DNA from 3 places in the Streptomyces sp. URMC 127 genome. Region 2 is predicted to be linked to each of the others. Evidence: riboswitches for the same ligand, from Rfam matches in the RefSeq annotation. Region 2 holds a riboswitch; each other region holds the start of a gene.
What was found. A riboswitch is a leader RNA that binds a small molecule or an ion and turns the genes downstream of it on or off. The one in region 2 is predicted to bind cobalamin.
Positions count from the first base shown of each region.

Region 1: linked by a shared signal. The riboswitch ahead of metE (5-methyltetrahydropteroyltriglutamate--homocysteine S-methyltransferase) and the one ahead of ACSNOH_RS08830 (cobalamin biosynthesis protein) in region 2 are both predicted to bind cobalamin.
Region 3: linked by a shared signal. The riboswitch ahead of ACSNOH_RS29070 (ribonucleoside-diphosphate reductase subunit alpha) and the one ahead of ACSNOH_RS08830 (cobalamin biosynthesis protein) in region 2 are both predicted to bind cobalamin.

Region 1 covers NZ_JBPQTW010000124.1:95-5,360, forward strand. Annotated here, with positions in the region: partial or broken gene ACSNOH_RS22590 (hypothetical protein) at 1-192, opposite strand, end outside; gene ACSNOH_RS22595 (hypothetical protein) at 410-802, shown strand; cobalamin riboswitch at 844-1,054, shown strand; gene metE (5-methyltetrahydropteroyltriglutamate--homocysteine S-methyltransferase) at 1,228-3,552, shown strand; gene ACSNOH_RS22605 (TetR/AcrR family transcriptional regulator) at 3,645-4,409, opposite strand; gene ACSNOH_RS22610 (hypothetical protein) at 4,517-4,762, shown strand; gene qcrB (cytochrome bc1 complex cytochrome b subunit) at 4,882-5,266, shown strand, end outside.
Region 2 covers NZ_JBPQTW010000025.1:10,996-16,261, reverse strand. Annotated here, with positions in the region: gene ACSNOH_RS08840 (anion permease) at 1-409, shown strand, start outside; gene ACSNOH_RS08835 (hypothetical protein) at 422-649, shown strand; cobalamin riboswitch at 1,384-1,505, shown strand; gene ACSNOH_RS08830 (cobalamin biosynthesis protein) at 1,634-2,635, shown strand; gene ACSNOH_RS08825 (cobyric acid synthase) at 2,665-4,173, shown strand; gene ACSNOH_RS08820 (putative cobaltochelatase) at 4,340-5,266, shown strand, end outside.
Region 3 covers NZ_JBPQTW010000216.1:513-5,778, reverse strand. Annotated here, with positions in the region: gene ACSNOH_RS29070 (ribonucleoside-diphosphate reductase subunit alpha) at 1-1,935, opposite strand, end outside; cobalamin riboswitch at 2,095-2,224, opposite strand; gene mctP (monocarboxylate uptake permease MctP) at 2,559-4,193, opposite strand; gene ACSNOH_RS29060 (DUF3311 domain-containing protein) at 4,190-4,450, opposite strand; gene ACSNOH_RS29055 (Gfo/Idh/MocA family protein) at 4,611-5,266, shown strand, end outside.

The DNA of each region.
Region 1 (5,266 bases), on a different contig from region 2:
CGTGCGGTTGTCCGCGACGCAGTCGTCCGCGGTGGCGAACTCGACGGACACGGGCGCCTCTTCCGGGCCCGTGCCGAGGGCGAAGACCGTGCCGCTCCCTCCGGAGAAGAGCAGCAGGACGGAGACCAGCACGGCCACCACGGCCCGCAACGCGGGCTGCCGGGACGGCGGTGCGGGGCTCCACAGGGTCATGCACCAAGCGTAATCAGTCAATTACTTTGGGCGCATTCCACCGTTCGGGTGAGGCCGTCGGCGCCGGCGCGGCATCTCCCGCCGGGAACGGGGCACCTGGCCCGTATGGTCGCACAGCCCGCGGCACGGAACCCGGGCGCGCCGTACGGTCGGAGCAGGGCTTCCCCGTCCTCGGCGGCGGCCCCGAGCCACGGCAACGACGGCGGAGGAGGAGCAGGTGACGGATGCCCGGGAGAGTGCGGACCACGTCAGCGTGCATCTGACGGACTGCGGTCACCAGGATGCGGGCGCGGTCTTCGGCGTCCTTGAGGCCGCCTTCCCCGAGGCCGGGCCGCCGCGCAGCGAGACCAGCCCGGGCGCGCCCGGCGCGGGTCCGATGATCTGGTGCATGACCGTCGACACCCGCGCGCGGCGGGCGGCAGGCGGGCAGCCGCCGGGGCAGGCGCCCCTCACGGGGACGGTCACGGCCGATCTGTTCGGGGCCGCCGACCCCGTACGCCAGGTCAAGGAGGAGCTGGAGCGGGCCTTCGCCGCCGAGCACCGCGGCCACGTCTCCGGCGAGCACGAGATGGAGCTGCGGCTGCGTCTGGCGACGCGAACCGCCTCGTGAGGCGCGCCACTTCGCTCTTCCGCCACCGCGTCCCGGCAGCCTAGAGTGCACGGTGCAGCTGGTTCGCCCTGCTCGCCAGGCAGGCGCGTCGCAAGAGGGAACCCGGTGGGAATCCGGGACTGCCCCGCAGCGGTGAGCGGGAACGACCGCCGTCATACGCACTGGATCCGCGAGGGTCCGGGAAGCGACGGCCAGTAGGTGCCATACGGCGTGCCCGCGAGTCCGAAGACCTGCCAACTGCCCGTGCGCTGCCGAGCGCACGGAGATCCCGGTGACCTCGAGGGCGGGTCGGCGAACATACAGGCGGGCACACGCGGCGGCGCAACGAGCGACCGCATCGCGGCGGCGGCCCGTCCGGTCTGCCGTCCCTTCGCGCCTTCCGTCCGTCCCGGGGTCATGGACGCACGCTCGCGAAGGAGAGTTCCGTGACCAGCAAGTCCGCAGCCGCGGCAGCACAGGCCACCGTTCACGGCTATCCCCGGCAGGGGCAGGGCCGGGAACTGAAGAAGGCGATCGAGGGGTACTGGAAGGGCCGTGTCACGGCCGAAGCCCTGCAGGAGACCGCCGCCGCGCTGCGCCGCACGAACTGGCAGCAGCTCGCCGAGGCCGGTGTGCACGAAGTGCCCACGGGCGACTTCTCGTTCTACGACCACGTCCTGGACACCAGTGTGATGGTCGGTGCGATCCCCGGGCGGCACCGCGCGGCCGTCGAGGCCGGTGCCCTGGACGGCTACTTCGCCATGGCCCGTGGCACGCAGGAGGTGGCGCCGCTGGAGATGACCAAGTGGTTCGACACCAACTACCACTACCTGGTCCCCGAACTCGGCCCGGACACGGTCTTCTCCGCGGACTCCGGCAAGCAGGTCGCGGAGCTGAAGGAGGCCCTGGCGCTCGGCCTGACGGCCCGTCCGGTGCTCGTCGGCCCGGTCACGTACCTGCTGCTGGCCAAGCCCGCGCCCGGCGTCGCCGCCGGCTTCGAGCCGCTCACCCTCCTCGACCGGCTGCTGCCGGTGTACGCGGAGGTCCTCGCCGACCTGCGGGCCGCGGGCGCCGCATGGGTGCAGCTCGACGAGCCCGCCCTGGTGCAGGACCGCTCCCCGGCCGAGCTGAACGCCGCCGCCCGCGCCTACCGCGAGCTGGGCGGTCTCACCGACCGGCCCCGGCTGCTGGTCGCCTCGTACTTCGACCGGCTCGGCGAGGCCCTGCCGGTCCTCGCCAAAGCGCCCGTCGAAGGCCTCGCGCTGGACTTCACCGGACCCGCCGCCGCCAACCTCGGCGACCTCGCGGCCGCCGGCGGGCTGCCCGGCAAGCGGCTCGTGGCCGGCGTCGTCGACGGCCGCAACGTGTGGATCAACGACTTCGAGAAGTCCCTGTCCGTCCTCGGCACCCTCCTCGGCCTCGCCGGCCGGGTCGACGTCGCGCCGTCCTGCTCCCTGCTGCACGTGCCGCTGGACGCGGCGGCCGAGCGGGACATCGACCCGCAGATCGCCCGCTGGCTCGCGTTCGCCCGCCAGAAGACCGCCGAAGTGGTCACCCTGGCCCGCGGCCTGGCCGAGGGCCCGGACACCGTCGCGGCCGCCCTGGCCGCCAACCGCGCCGACCTGGCCTCGCGGGCCGGCTCCGCCATCACCCGCGACCCGGCCGTGCGCGCCCGCGCCGCGGCCGTCACCGAGGCCGACTGCCGCCGCTCACAGCCGTACGAGCAGCGGGCCGCCGCCCAGCGGGCCCACCTCGGCCTGCCCCTGCTGCCGGTCACCACCATCGGCTCCTTCCCGCAGACCACGGAGCTGCGCACGGCGCGCGCCGACCTGCGGTCCGGCCGGATGGACGAGGAGGCGTACGAGGAGCGCATCAAGGCCGAGATCCGTGAGGTCCTCGCCTTCCAGGAGAAGGCCGGCATCGACGTGCTCGTGCACGGCGAGCCCGAGCGCAACGACATGGTGCAGTACTTCGCCGAGCAGCTGACGGGCTATCTGGCCACGCAGCACGGCTGGGTCCAGTCGTACGGCACGCGCTACGTCCGGCCGCCGATCCTGGCCGGTGACATCTCCCGCCCCGAGCCGATGACGGTGCGCTGGACCCGCTACGCCCAGTCGGTGGCGGGCAAGCCCGTCAAGGGCATGCTGACCGGCCCGGTCACCATGCTCGCCTGGTCGTTCGTCCGTGACGACCAGCCGCTCGGCGAGACCGCCCGCCAGGTCGCCCTCGCCCTGCGCGACGAGGTCGCCGACCTGGAGGCCGCGGGCACGTCGGTGATCCAGGTGGACGAGCCCGCGCTGCGCGAGACGCTGCCGCTGCGCGCCGCCGGCCACGCCGCGTACCTGGCGTGGGCGACGGAGGCCTTCCGCCTCACCACCGCCGGCGTCCGGCCGGACACACAGATCCACACGCACATGTGCTACGCGGAGTTCGGCGACATCCTGCGGGCCATCGACGACCTCGACGCCGACGTCATCAGCCTGGAGGCCGCCCGCTCGCACATGCAGGTCGCCGCCGAGCTGGCCACGGCGGGCTACCCGCGCGAGGTCGGGCCCGGCGTCTACGACATCCACTCCCCGCGCGTCCCCGGCGCGGACGAGGCCGCGGCGCTGCTGCGCAAGGGCCTGGAGGCGATCCCCGGCGAGCGGCTGTGGGTCAACCCCGACTGCGGACTGAAGACCCGCGGCTGGCCCGAGGTCCGGGCCTCGCTGGAGAACCTGGTCGCGGCGGCGCGGCAGGTGCGGGCGGAGCTGCCCGGAGGTGCTGCCTGACGGAACCTTTGCTGAGAGCCTGACTTCCTCAGAACCCGCGGGAGGGGGCGGGCGCCGGTGCGATCCGGCGCCCGCCCCCTCCTGTCGTGCCGTCAGCGCGCGGGCAGGATCCGGTCGAGGTGGTAGTCCAGCGTCGCCCGCACGTCGGCGAGGGTGCGCCGGCCGTGGAGCACGTCCATCCCCAAACCCGTCGCCCCGGATACCAGCAGGTCCGCCTCCCGGTCGGGGTCGAGGCCGGGCGGGGGGCCGTCCGCCGCGTGCGCCTGCCGGATCAGGCCGGCGACGAGCTCCTCCACGGGCCGGCCGGCGTGCAGGAAGACTTCGGCCAGGGCGGGGTCGTTCAGGCTGCGCACGTAGTACGCGACGAAGACGCGCAGCGCCCGGCCGCGCTGCTCGTCCAGCGGCAGGAACTCGCCGAGGACGGCGCCCAGGACGGCCCGCGGGTCCGGCGGGCCGGCGAGCCGGGCCATGCGCTCCCGGGCCCGCCGCTCGTTCTCCTCGTGCAGCAGGTTCAGTGCGGCCACGAGGAGGCCGTGCTTGCTCCCGAAGTGGTACTGGACCACGCGCAGGGACACGCCCGCCGCGGCCGCGACCTCCCGCATGCTGGCGGCCTCCAGGCCGCGCTCCGCGGCGATCCGCCAGACGGCCTCGGCGATCTGCTGCCGGCGCGCTCCTCCCTCGGCGCGGGCGGCGGGCTCGCCCGCCGCGGGCCGGGCCGCGGCCGCCCGGCTGCGCGCCACGGCCCGCCGCCGGTACGCCTTGGCCTGGCAGCCGCGCGAGCAGTAGACGGGCGGGCGGCCCCGGACGGCGGCGGCGAGCGGGACCCCGCAGACCCGGCATGGATTTTCGTCACGCATAAAGGCAGCCTACTCCCAGGAAAAATGCGTGATGAAACCCGACATACAACGCACACCCCTTGATACGGTCGTACCAAGAAACGGAACTCCGAGCAGAGGGGTGCATCGTGCACGAGGCCTGGTACAGGCTCATCTCCATCGTCGTGTGCGTCGTGGGCGTCTGGCAGGGCCCGCTGGCGATCGTCTACCGGCTCGTCAGCGACGACGGGGGCACGGTCATGCGGGCGGCGAACTACCTCCCGTCGCCCTGGTGCTACGTCGTGGCCGTCGTGGCGGGGCTCGTCGCGTACGGCGTGCTGGCCGTGCTCGACGCCGGGCGCAAGAAGGCGCTGGCCCGGCAGGCCGCCGCCTAGCGCTCACGGTTCCGGGTGACACCCGCCCGCCGTGCGGTTGAGATCCCGGCGCGCCGGTTACCCATCAGCCGCGGTCCCGTGAGGAAGCGGTGCCGGAGAGCCGACAGGGAGCGTGGCGGGTGAAAGAGAAGGTCCGGGATGCGGCCCTGACCGGCTTCGTGGCGCTGGACCGGCGGCTGCCGGCCGCCGAAGCGGCGAAGGCGCTGCTGCGCAAGGCGTTCCCCGACCACTGGTCGTTCCTCCTGGGGGAGCTCGCCCTCTACAGCTTCGCCGTCCTGGTGCTCACCGGCTCCTACCTCACGCTCTTCTTCGACCCGAGCATGACGCAGAGCGTGTACGCCGGGCCGTACGAGCCGCTGCGCGGCCTGCGGATGTCGCAGGCGTACCTGTCGACGCTCCAGCTGAGCTTCGAGGTGCGGGGCGGGCTGCTCATCCGCCAGGTCCACCACTGGGCCGCGCTCGTCTTCGTGGCGGCGATCGCGGTCCACATGCTCCGGATCTTCT
Region 2 (5,266 bases):
CGCGCTCTCCACCACCCAGGTCTGCTCCGGCTCGATCATGGGCGCCGGGCTCGGCCGCAAGGGCGGCGTCGTGCGCTGGTCGACCGCCGGGCGCATGGTCATGGCCTGGGGCCTGACCCTCCCCGCGGCCGGCCTGGTCGCCGGTGGCGCGGCCCTCCTCGCCGACCAGGGCAACTGGGGCGTCGCCGCCGTCGCCGTCCTCGGCCTGGCCGTCTCCGGCGCGATCTGGCTGGCCTCGCGCCGCAAGCCGGTCACCCACGACGACCTGGACTCGCGCGACGGTGTCGCCGGCGCGGAGCCGGCGGGTGTCGTCACCGCGGCCCTGCAGGCCGTCGCCCCGCCGCCGGCCGTTGCGGTCTCCCCCTCCCCCGAGGCCGGGCGGGCTCCTGCCGCCGCGGCGGCGAGCTGAAGGAAGAAACGCATGCACATCGACTGGGCAGCTCTCGGCCAGGTCTTCGGCGTCAGCCTCGTGGTGACGGTCGGCCTGGTGGGCATCTTCACCCTGGGCATCGTGGGCACGTCGCCCCGCGCGGGGGCGTCGGCGGACTCCGGCACGGGCGCGGGGGCGCTGGCGCGCTCCGGGGCGTACGCGTGCTTCGCGCTGTGCGCGGCGGCCGTGGGATACGGCATCTACTTGATCGTGGCGTAACCACGCTCACCGCTCCGAACGGCCGGGTCCCCTACGGACCCGGCCGTTCGCGTACGCGCAACCGCCGCCAGCCTGGCACCGCCGAACACGTACGAGGGGGTTGCCCGCCGCTGCGGCGGAAGGAACGGCCCGCGGCCGTCACGGCGTACCGCCGACCCCTCCCCCGCACCCGCGGTCAGTCCGGCACCGCCGGAAACGTACGAGCGGGTTCCTCGCCGCGGCGGCGGAACGGACTTCCGCCCGTCGCCCCGGTTGCCGCCGGGCAACCAACCTCCCGCCGCAACGGCGAACGACCACCACGGACGTAATCGGCGGTGCCGTACCAGCGGCCAGTCCGGCACCGCCGGAAACCTACGAGCCGGTTGCTCGCCGCGGCGGCGGAAGGAACGGCCCGCGGCCGTCACGGCGTACCGCCAACCCCCCGCACCCGCGGTCCGTCCGGCACCGCCGGACACGTACGAGCGGGTTACCCGCCGCTGCGGCGGAACGGACTTCCGCCCGTCGCCCCGGTTGCCGCCGGGCAACCAGCCTCCCGCCGCAACGGCGAACGACCACCACGGACGTAATCGGCGGTGCCCTACCGGCGGTGGGTTCGGCACCGCCGGAAACGTACGAGCCGGTTGCCCGCCACTGCGGCGGGAAGGATCTGCCCGGTGCCGGTCCGGGCAGGTCAGGCGTGAGTTGACGGCGCCCGCGGCGCATGGTGGACTTCCGGAGCCAAACGGCGACAGCAGAGGAAGCCGGTGCGAATCCGGCGCGGTCCCGCCACTGTCACCGGGGAGCGTCTCCCCCACGCGATGGCCACGGCGGCGAGCCGGAAGGCCGGGGGCGGCGCGGATCCGGGAGCCAGGAGACTCTGGTCGCCGGTCACGTCGAGCCAGGGCGCGGACCCTGAGTGAGGACACATCGTCATGCCCGGCGCCCGCCACCGAACGCCCCGCACCGCTGCTTCCCTTCGCCGAGGCGTGACGGCGGTCTGAGCCGATGCGCGCCGATCCGATCGGTTTCGCGTGCGGCGCCGCGCTCGGCTTCCTCGGTGACCGCGTCCTGGGCGACCCGCGCCGCGGCCACCCCGTCGCCGCGTTCGGCCGCGCCGCGCTCGCCGTGGAACGCCGCCTGTGGCGCGACGACCGCGGCCGCGGCGCCCTGCACACCCTGGTGTGCGCCGGGGGCGCGGCGGCTGGTGCCGCGCTGCTGGCCCGCGCCGTACGCGCCTCCCGTTCCCGTACCGCCGACGTCGCGCTGACCGCCGCCGCCACCTGGGCCGTGCTCGGCGGCACGTCGCTGGGCCGCGAGGCCCGCGCCGTCGGGGGCGCGCTCGCCGCCGGTGACGTGGAGGTCGCCCGCGAGCGCCTGCCGCACCTGTGCGGCCGCGACCCGCAGGCGCTGGACGCCCAGCAGATCGCCCGCGCCGTCGTGGAGTCCGTGGCCGAGAACACCTCCGACGCCGTGGTCGGCGCCCTGGTGTGGGGCGCGCTCGGCGGCGTGCCGGGCCTGATCGGCTTCCGGGCGGTGAACACCCTCGACGCGATGGTGGGTCACAAGTCCCCCCGCTACCGCCGCTTCGGCTGGGCCTCGGCCCGCCTGGACGACATCGCCGGCTGGCCCGGAGCCCGCCTCACGGCCGCCCTCGCGATCCTCGCGGGCCCCGACCCGCGCGGCGCCTGGCGCGTGGCCCGGCGCGACGCCTCCCGCCACCCCAGCCCCAACGCGGGCCCCGTGGAGGCCGCGTTCGCGGGCGCGCTCGGCGTGCGGCTGGGCGGCACCCTCGCCTACGCGGGCCGCGTCGAACACCGGCCCGTACTGGGCGCGGAGAACCGCCCCGTACGGACGGACGACATCGAGCGCGCGGTACGCCTCTCGCGCCGGGTGTCGCTGCTGGCCCTGGGGACGGCGGTGGCGGCCCGCGCAGTGGGCAGCCTGTTGACGACGCCAAGGACGACAAGGACGGCAACGACGGCAAGAACGGCAAGGAGGAGCCGGTGACGGCTGACAGGAGCGGGCCCGCGGGCCCGCTGGGCGGGGGCCTGCTGGTGGCCGGCACCACCTCGGACGCGGGCAAGAGCGTGGTGACGGCCGGCATCTGCCGCTGGCTGGCCCGCAAGGGCGTCAAGGTCGCGCCGTTCAAGGCGCAGAACATGTCGCTCAACTCGTACGTGACGCGCGAGGGCGCGGAGATAGGCCGCGCGCAGGCGATGCAGGCCGCGGCGGCCCGGGTCGAGCCGAGCGCGCTCATGAACCCGGTCCTGCTGAAGCCGGGCGGGGACCGCAGCAGCCAGGTGGTGCTGATGGGCAAGCCCGTCGGCGAGCTCAGCGCTCGCGGCTACCACGCGGGCCGCCAGGAGCAGCTGTTCGGCACGGTGACGGAGTGCCTGGCCGAACTGCGGCGCACCCACGACGCGGTCATCTGCGAGGGTGCCGGCAGCCCGGCCGAGATCAACCTGCGGCGCAGCGACATCGTCAACATGGGCATCGCGCGGGCCGCCCGGCTGCCCGTGGTCGTGGTCGGCGACATCGACCGCGGCGGCGTCTTCGCGTCCTTCTTCGGCACGACAGCACTGCTGTCGCCGGAGGACCAGGAGCTGGTGGCGGGCTACATCGTCAACAAGTTCCGGGGCGACGTGACGCTGCTGGAGCCGGGCCTGGACATGCTCCGCGACCTGACGGGCCGGCGGACGTTCGGCGTCCTGCCGTTCGCGCACGGCCTCGGCATCGACGAGGAGGACGGCCTGCGGGTCTCCCTGCGGGGCGCGGTCCGCGAGTCGGTGGTGGCGCCGCCGCACGGGGCGGACGTGCTGCGGGTCGCGGTGTGCGCGGTGCCGCTGATGTCGAACTTCACGGACGTGGACGCACTGGCGGCCGAGCCGGGCGTCGTGGTGCGCTTCGTCGACCGCCCGGAGGAGCTCGCCGACGCCGACCTGGTGGTCGTGCCGGGCACGCGCGGCACGGTGCGGGCGCTGGCGTGGCTGCGCGAGCGCGGCCTGGCGGACGCCCTGGCGCGGCGCGCGGCGGAGGGCCGTCCCGTGCTGGGCATCTGCGGCGGCTTCCAGGTGCTGGGCGAGCGCATCGAGGACGAGGTGGAGTCCCGGGCGGGCGTGGTCGAGGGGCTGGGCCTGCTGCCGGTGCGGGTGCGGTTCGCGGCGGAGAAGACGCTGGCGAGACCGGTCGGCACGGCCCTGGGCGAGCCCGTGGAGGGCTACGAGATCCACCACGGCGTCGCGGACGTCCTGGGCGGCGACGAGCCGTTCCTGGACGGCTGCCGGGTGGGCGCGGTGTGGGGCACGCACTGGCACGGCTCCCTGGAGAGCGACGGCTTCCGCCGGGCGTTCCTGCGGCGCGTCGCGGAGGCGGCGGGCAGGGCGTTCGTCCCGGCCCCGGACACGTCGTTCGCCGCGCTGCGGGAGGAACAGCTGGACCGGCTGGGCGACCTGATAGAGGAACACGCGGACACGGACGCGCTGCTGCGGCTGATCGAGGACGGGGTGCCGGGCGGAGTGCCGTTCATACCGCCCGGGGCGCCGTGAGCACGATGATCCCCGCATGCGCGGGGATGACAGCAGCCGATCCACCAGGTGATCGCCGAGCAAAGGAACACCCCCGCTAACGCGGGGACAACGGTTGCACCATCGCACGCGGCGCAGCCGCTGACGAACATTCCCGGTCCGATTACCTCGAAAGGGATATCACCTGATGGCTTCGGCTACCTACCCGTTCACCGCGATCGTCGGGATGGACGACATGCGGCTGGGCCTCCTGCTCAACGCCGTCTCGCCGTCGATCGGCGGAGTTCTCGTGCGAGGCGAGAAGGGCACCGCCAAATCCACTGCGGTACGAGCGCTTTCGGCGCTGCTGCCGGAGATCGACGTCGTCGTGGGTTGCCGTTTCTCCTGCGACCCGGCAGCACCCGATCCCGCGTGCCCGGACGGGCCGCATGCGAGCGCCGCGGTCGAGGGCCGCCCCGCCCGGATGGTCGAGCTCCCCGTCGGCGCTTCCGAGGACCGCCTCGTCGGTGCACTCGACATCGAGCGGGCCCTGGCGGAGGGCGTCAAAGCCTTCGAGCCCGGCCTGCTCGCCGAGGCGCACCGAGGGGTGCTCTATGTCGACGAGGTCAACCTCTTGCACGACCACCTCATCGACAGCTTGCTGGACGCGGCCGCCATGGGAGCCGCTCACGTCGAACGCGAGGGCGTCTCCGTCCGTCACGCGTCCCGTTTCCTCCTCGTCGGCACCATGAACCCCGAGGAGGGCGAGCTCCGCCCGCAGCTCCTGGACCGCTTCGGCCTGACCGTCGAGGTCGCCGCCTCGCGCGAGGCCGACGAGCGGGTGGAGGTCGTGCGCCGCCGGCTCGCCTTCGACGAGGACCCGGCCGCGTTCACCGCGAAGTGGGCCGCCGAGGAGGAGACCCTGCGCGAGCGGATCGCCGCCGCCCGCGCGCTGCTGCCGTCCGTACGGCTGGGCGACGGCGCGCTGCGCCGCATAGCCGCCGTCTGCGCGGGCTTCGAGGTGGACGGCATGCGCGCGGACATCGTGACCGCGCGGACGGCATCGGCGCTGGCCGCGTGGGCGGGCCGTACGGACGTGCTGGCCGAGGACGTACGGCAGGCCGCGCTGCTGGCG
Region 3 (5,266 bases), on a different contig from region 2:
CAGGAACTCACCCGAGAGCGTCTCGCGCTTGAAGAGGTTGGAGACCTGCGGCTCGATGCACTCGTACACGCCCGCGATGGAGGCGATGGTCGCCGTGGGGGCGATGGCGAGCAGCAGCGAGTTGCGCATGCCGACCTCGGCGATGCGGGCGCGCAGGGCCTCCCAGCGCTCCTCCCACGCGGCGACGGCGTTGGGGTAGTGGTCCGGGTGCAGCACGCCGCGGGCGGTGCGGGTCGCGGACCAGGCCGGGTGCGGGCCGTTGCGCTCGGCGAGGTCGGCGGAGGCCTCGTACGCCGCGAGCATGATCCGCTCGGAGATCTTGGTGGACAGGGCCTTCGCCTCGGCCGAGTCGAAGGGCAGGCGCAGGCGGAAGAAGACGTCCTGCAGGCCCATCAGGCCCAGGCCCACCGGGCGCCAGCGGCTGTTGGAGCTGCCGGCCTGCTCGGTCGGGTAGAAGTTGATGTCCACGACGCGGTCGAGGAAGGTGACGGCCGTACGGACGGTGCGGTCGAGCTTCTCCCAGTCCATCTCGCCGTCGGCGCCGAGGTGCTGCGCGAGGTTGACCGAGCCCAGGTTGCACACCGCGGTCTCGCCGTCGTCCGTGACCTCGAGGATCTCGGTGCAGAGGTTCGAGGAGTGGACGACCGCGCCCTTCTCGGCCGTCTGGTTGGCGGTGCGGTTGGCGGCGTCCTTGAACGTCATCCAGCCGTTGCCGGTCTGCGCGAGGGTGCGCATCATGCGGGCGTACAGGACGCGGGCCGGGATGGTCTTGACGGCCTTGCCCGCGGCCTCGTAGGCGCGGTAGGCGGCGTCGAACTCGTCGCCGTAGAGGTCGACCAGGTCGGGCGTGTCGGCGGGGGAGAACAGCGACCACTCGGCGTCGGCCTCGACGCGGCGCATGAACTCGTCCGGGATCCAGTGCGCGATGTTGAGGTTGTGGGTGCGGCGGGCCTCTTCGCCGGTGTTGTCGCGGAGCTCCAGGAACTCCTCGATGTCGGCGTGCCACGTCTCCAGGTAGACGCAGGCGGCGCCCTTGCGGCGGCCGCCCTGGTTGACCGCGGCGACGGAGGCGTCGAGGGTGCGCAGGAACGGCACGATGCCGTTGGAGTGGCCGTTGGTGCCGCGGATCAGCGAGCCGCGCGAGCGGATGCGCGAGTACGATAGGCCGATGCCGCCCGCGTGCTTCGACAGGCGCGCCACCTGGTGGTAGCGGTCGTAGATGGAGTCCAGCTCGTCCAGCGGGGAGTCCAGCAGGTAGCAGGACGACATCTGCGGGTGGCGGGTGCCGGAGTTGAACAGGGTCGGCGAGGACGGCAGGTACGACAGGGAGCTCGTCAGGCCGTACAGCTCGGCGACGTCGGCGAGGGCGCGCTCGGAGTGGTCCTCGGCCAGGCCGCAGGCCACGCGCAGCAGGAAGTGCTGCGGGGTCTCGATCACGTCGCGGGTGATCGGGTGGCGCAGCAGGTAGCGGCTGTGCAGGGTGCGCAGGCCGAAGTAGCCGAAGCGGTCGTCGGCGCCGTCGGCGAGGGCCTTCTCGACGAGCTCGTCGAGGCGCGCGGCGTGGGCGGCGACGAACGCGGCGGTCTCGTCCGCGATCAGGCCCTCCCGGTGGCCCACGGCGACCGAGGCCGAGAAGGAGGTGGCGCCCTGGCCGGCGGCCTCGTCGGCGATCGCGCGGGTGAGCAGGCGCGCGGCGAGGCGGGAGTACTCGGGCTCCTCGGCGATCAGGCCCGCGGCGGCCTCGGTGGCGAGGGAGCGGAGCTCGGCCTCGTCCGAGGTGGCGCTCCGGCCCCGCAGCGCGGCAGCGGCGACCTTGCCCGGGTCGGTGGCGGGAAGGTCGGCGGTGAGGTCGGTCAGGGTGCGCAGCAGCGCGGTCCCGGGGCCGCCGGTCGCTTCCGCAGTCGCTGAGACCGGATCGGCGGGCGCGATGGTCACTGAGGCTCTCCCTCGCTCGGCTGGGTGGGCCGCGGGGAGAGCACGACGGGCGCGTACGGGCATGCCTGATGCGCAGGGCATGCCTCGTAGGCGTCCGCCGGCCCAACCCGCGAGGCCCGGACGAATTCAACGCCCATAGCCGAGCCCAGGGCAGGCTCGGTGGAGGGCGTGCTGCCGGCAGGTCTTCGGACTCCTGCATGCGCGGCTTAACGGCATACATGCACCGTTGCGGGACAGTTCCGGATTTCCACCGGATTCCCCTGCGACGACAGCGAGGACGAGCATACATCTAGTGCCGCCCCCCGCACGCGCCCCCACATGTTGTGTCGCGCGGTAAGCGCATGGGTCGGAATGTGTTATCAGGCCCCGGTGTTGAGGGTGGGTTCGAATGCCGGGCGGAGGCCGCTCGCGGGCCCTCCGGGGGCCGCGGGAGGGTCCCTGAAGGGCCGGACCGGACCCTTCGGCGCGGGGCGCGGAAAAGGGCCGCCACGCCCCCTGAAGAGGGGTCGTGGCGGCCCTGCCGGCCCCGCGGGCCGGGCGCCCGGCCGAAGGTCGTCCCGGCGCCCGCCGGGGGTCGCTCCGGTGCCGGGTGGGGATCGTCCCGGCGCCCGCAGGCGTTCGTTCTAGTGGCCGCCCGGGACTCCCGCGGTGGCCGGCGGGAGCTCCCGCTGCACCCCCGGGTCGCCGGCGTCCGCGGTGTAGTCCGCCGCCGTGGTCTCGTCCGTGCCGTCCGGCGCGCCGAGCGCCTTCAGGACGACGGTCAGGACGATGACGACGATCACATTGAGCACGAACGCCGTGAGGCCGATATAGCCCTTTTCTCCGATAAGCGGGATGAGGTTGGTATTTCCGAAATGATCCTGGGTGGCGCTCGGCGTGTCGTACGCCTTCCAGGTGCCGTAGACCATGCCCGCCGCCCAGCCGGCCAGCAGGGCCCAGCGGTGGAACCAGCGGGTGAAGAGCCCACCCACGAGCGCCGGGACCGTCTGCAGGATCCAGATGCCGCCGAGCAGCTGGAAGTTGATGGCGACCGTTTTGTCCATGGTGAGCACGAAGACGAGCGCGCCGACCTTCACCAGCAGCGAGGCGAGCTTGGAGACCTTCGCCTCGTGCGCGGGCGTGGCGTCCGGCTTGATGAAGTCCTTGTAGATGTTGCGGGTGAAAAGGTTCGCGGCAGCGATCGACATGATCGCGGCCGGGACCAGGGCGCCGATCCCGATCGCCGCGAAGGCCACCCCCGTGAACCAGTCCGGGAACATGTCCTCGAACAGCTGGGGGATCGCGAGCTGGCCGTTCTTCACCTTGATCCCCGCCGCGATGGCCATGAAGCCGAGCATCGCGAGCAGGCCCAGCATCAGGGAGTACAGCGGCAGGATCGTCGTGTTGCGGCGGATGACGTTGCGGCCTTTGCCGGAGAGAACGGCGGTCACCGAGTGCGGGTAGAGGAAGAGCGCCATCGCCGAGCCGAGCGCGAGCGTCGCGTACGCCCACTGCGCGTCCGGGCCGCTCACCAGCGCGCCGCGCGGCTTGCCCGTGTCCGGGTTCTTCACCGCGAACGCTTCGCCCGCCTTGGCGAAGATGTGGTCGAAACCGCCCAGCTTGATGGGGATGTAGATGATCGCCACGATGATCACGATGTAGATCAGCGCGTCCTTGACGAAGGCGATCAGCGCGGGCGCCCGCAGCCCGGAGGAGTACGTGTACGCCGCGAGCACGCCGAACGCGATGAGCAGCGGCAGGTCCTTCATAAACCAGTTCGAGCCGCCGCCCACGCCCAGCACGTCCAGCACCGCCTGGATGCCCACGAGCTGGAGCGCGATGTACGGCATCGTCGCGAGGATGCCGGTCAGCGCGAGGGCGAGCGAGAGGCCCTTGGAGCCGAACCGGCCGCGGACGAAGTCCGACGAGGTCACGTAGCCGTGCTTGTGGGCGACCGACCACAGGCGGGGCAGGAAGGTGAAGACCAGGGGATAGCACAGGATCGTGTACGGGACCGCGAAGAAGCCGGCCGCGCCGCCCGCGTAGATCGCCGCCGGGACGGCGACGAACGTGTAGGCGGTGTAGAGGTCGCCGCCCAGCAGGAACCAGGTGATCCAGGTGCCGAACGAGCGGCCGCCCAGCCCCCATTCGTCGAGGTTGGCCATTTCCTCGGCGGTCCCGGCGCGCCGCCACTTCGAGGCCATGAAGCCCATGACCGTCACGGCCAGGAAGAAGAAGATGAAGACGGCGAGCGCCACGCCGTTCACGCCGTCCTTCACCGCTGCTCACCCGCCCTGCGCGCCCGCTCGTGGCGCCGCACGATCACGTACGCCACGGTCGTCAGCAGCGTCGAGACCGGCACCCACAGCATCTGGTACCAGTAGAAGAACGGGATGCCGATGAAGGCGGGCCCGGTCCGGGCGTACGAGCCGACCCAGAGCATCGCGGCGAAGGGGATCGCCAGGCAGAGCCCCGCCACGGCCAGGGGCGCGGTGACGACCGCCCTCCTGCTGCCGCCCTCCGGTGGTTCCGTCATGGTGGTGACTCCCCCCTTTTGTGATCACTGCGTGATGCGCAGGAAATCTAGGCGAGGGCCGGGCGTGAGTCACCCCCCGTCCGCATATCGGTATGGCAACGTCGCAGGGCCTGTTGAAATGAGGTTCCGTTCATGGTGAGTTGGTGGACATGGAGGCCTCTTGAGGTGGGCGGTCGCCGGCAGCGGTGAGGTGGTGCGGCGCCGGGTGCTGCCGGCCCTGCGCAGTCTGGGCGAGGAGACGGCGTACGTCTGGAGCCGGGACGCGGCGCGCGCCGCCCGGGCGGCCGCGGAGCACGGGGTGCCCGCGGGCGGTGACGACCTCGGCCGGCTCACGGCCGCCGACGCGGTGTACGTGGCCACGCCGGTCGCCGCGCACGTCCCCCTCGCGCTGCGTGCGCTGCGTGCCGGCTGTCACGTCCTGGTCGAGAAGCCCCTGGCGGGAGCGCTCGGCGGCGGGGGAGCGGTGGCGGCGGAGGCGGCCCGGGCGGGGCTGTGCGCGGGCGTGGCCTACCACCGCCGGCTGGGGCCGGCCGCACGGCAGTTGCGCGAGACGCTGACGGCATCGGCGCCCGCGCGCGTGCAGATCACCTTCTGCGCTCCCTTCGACCCGGCGCCGGAGGACCCGGCGCACTGGCGCACCGACCCGGCCGTGGCCGGCGGCGGCGTGCTCGCCGACGCGGGCAGCCACCGGCTGGACCTGCTGCTGTCGGTGCTGGGCCCGCCCGCGCGCGTGGGCGCGCGCTTCGGGCGCAGGTTCCCCGCCGGGGCCGAGCGGCGCGCGCACGTCTCCCTGGGCTGGGCGTCGGGCACGTCGGC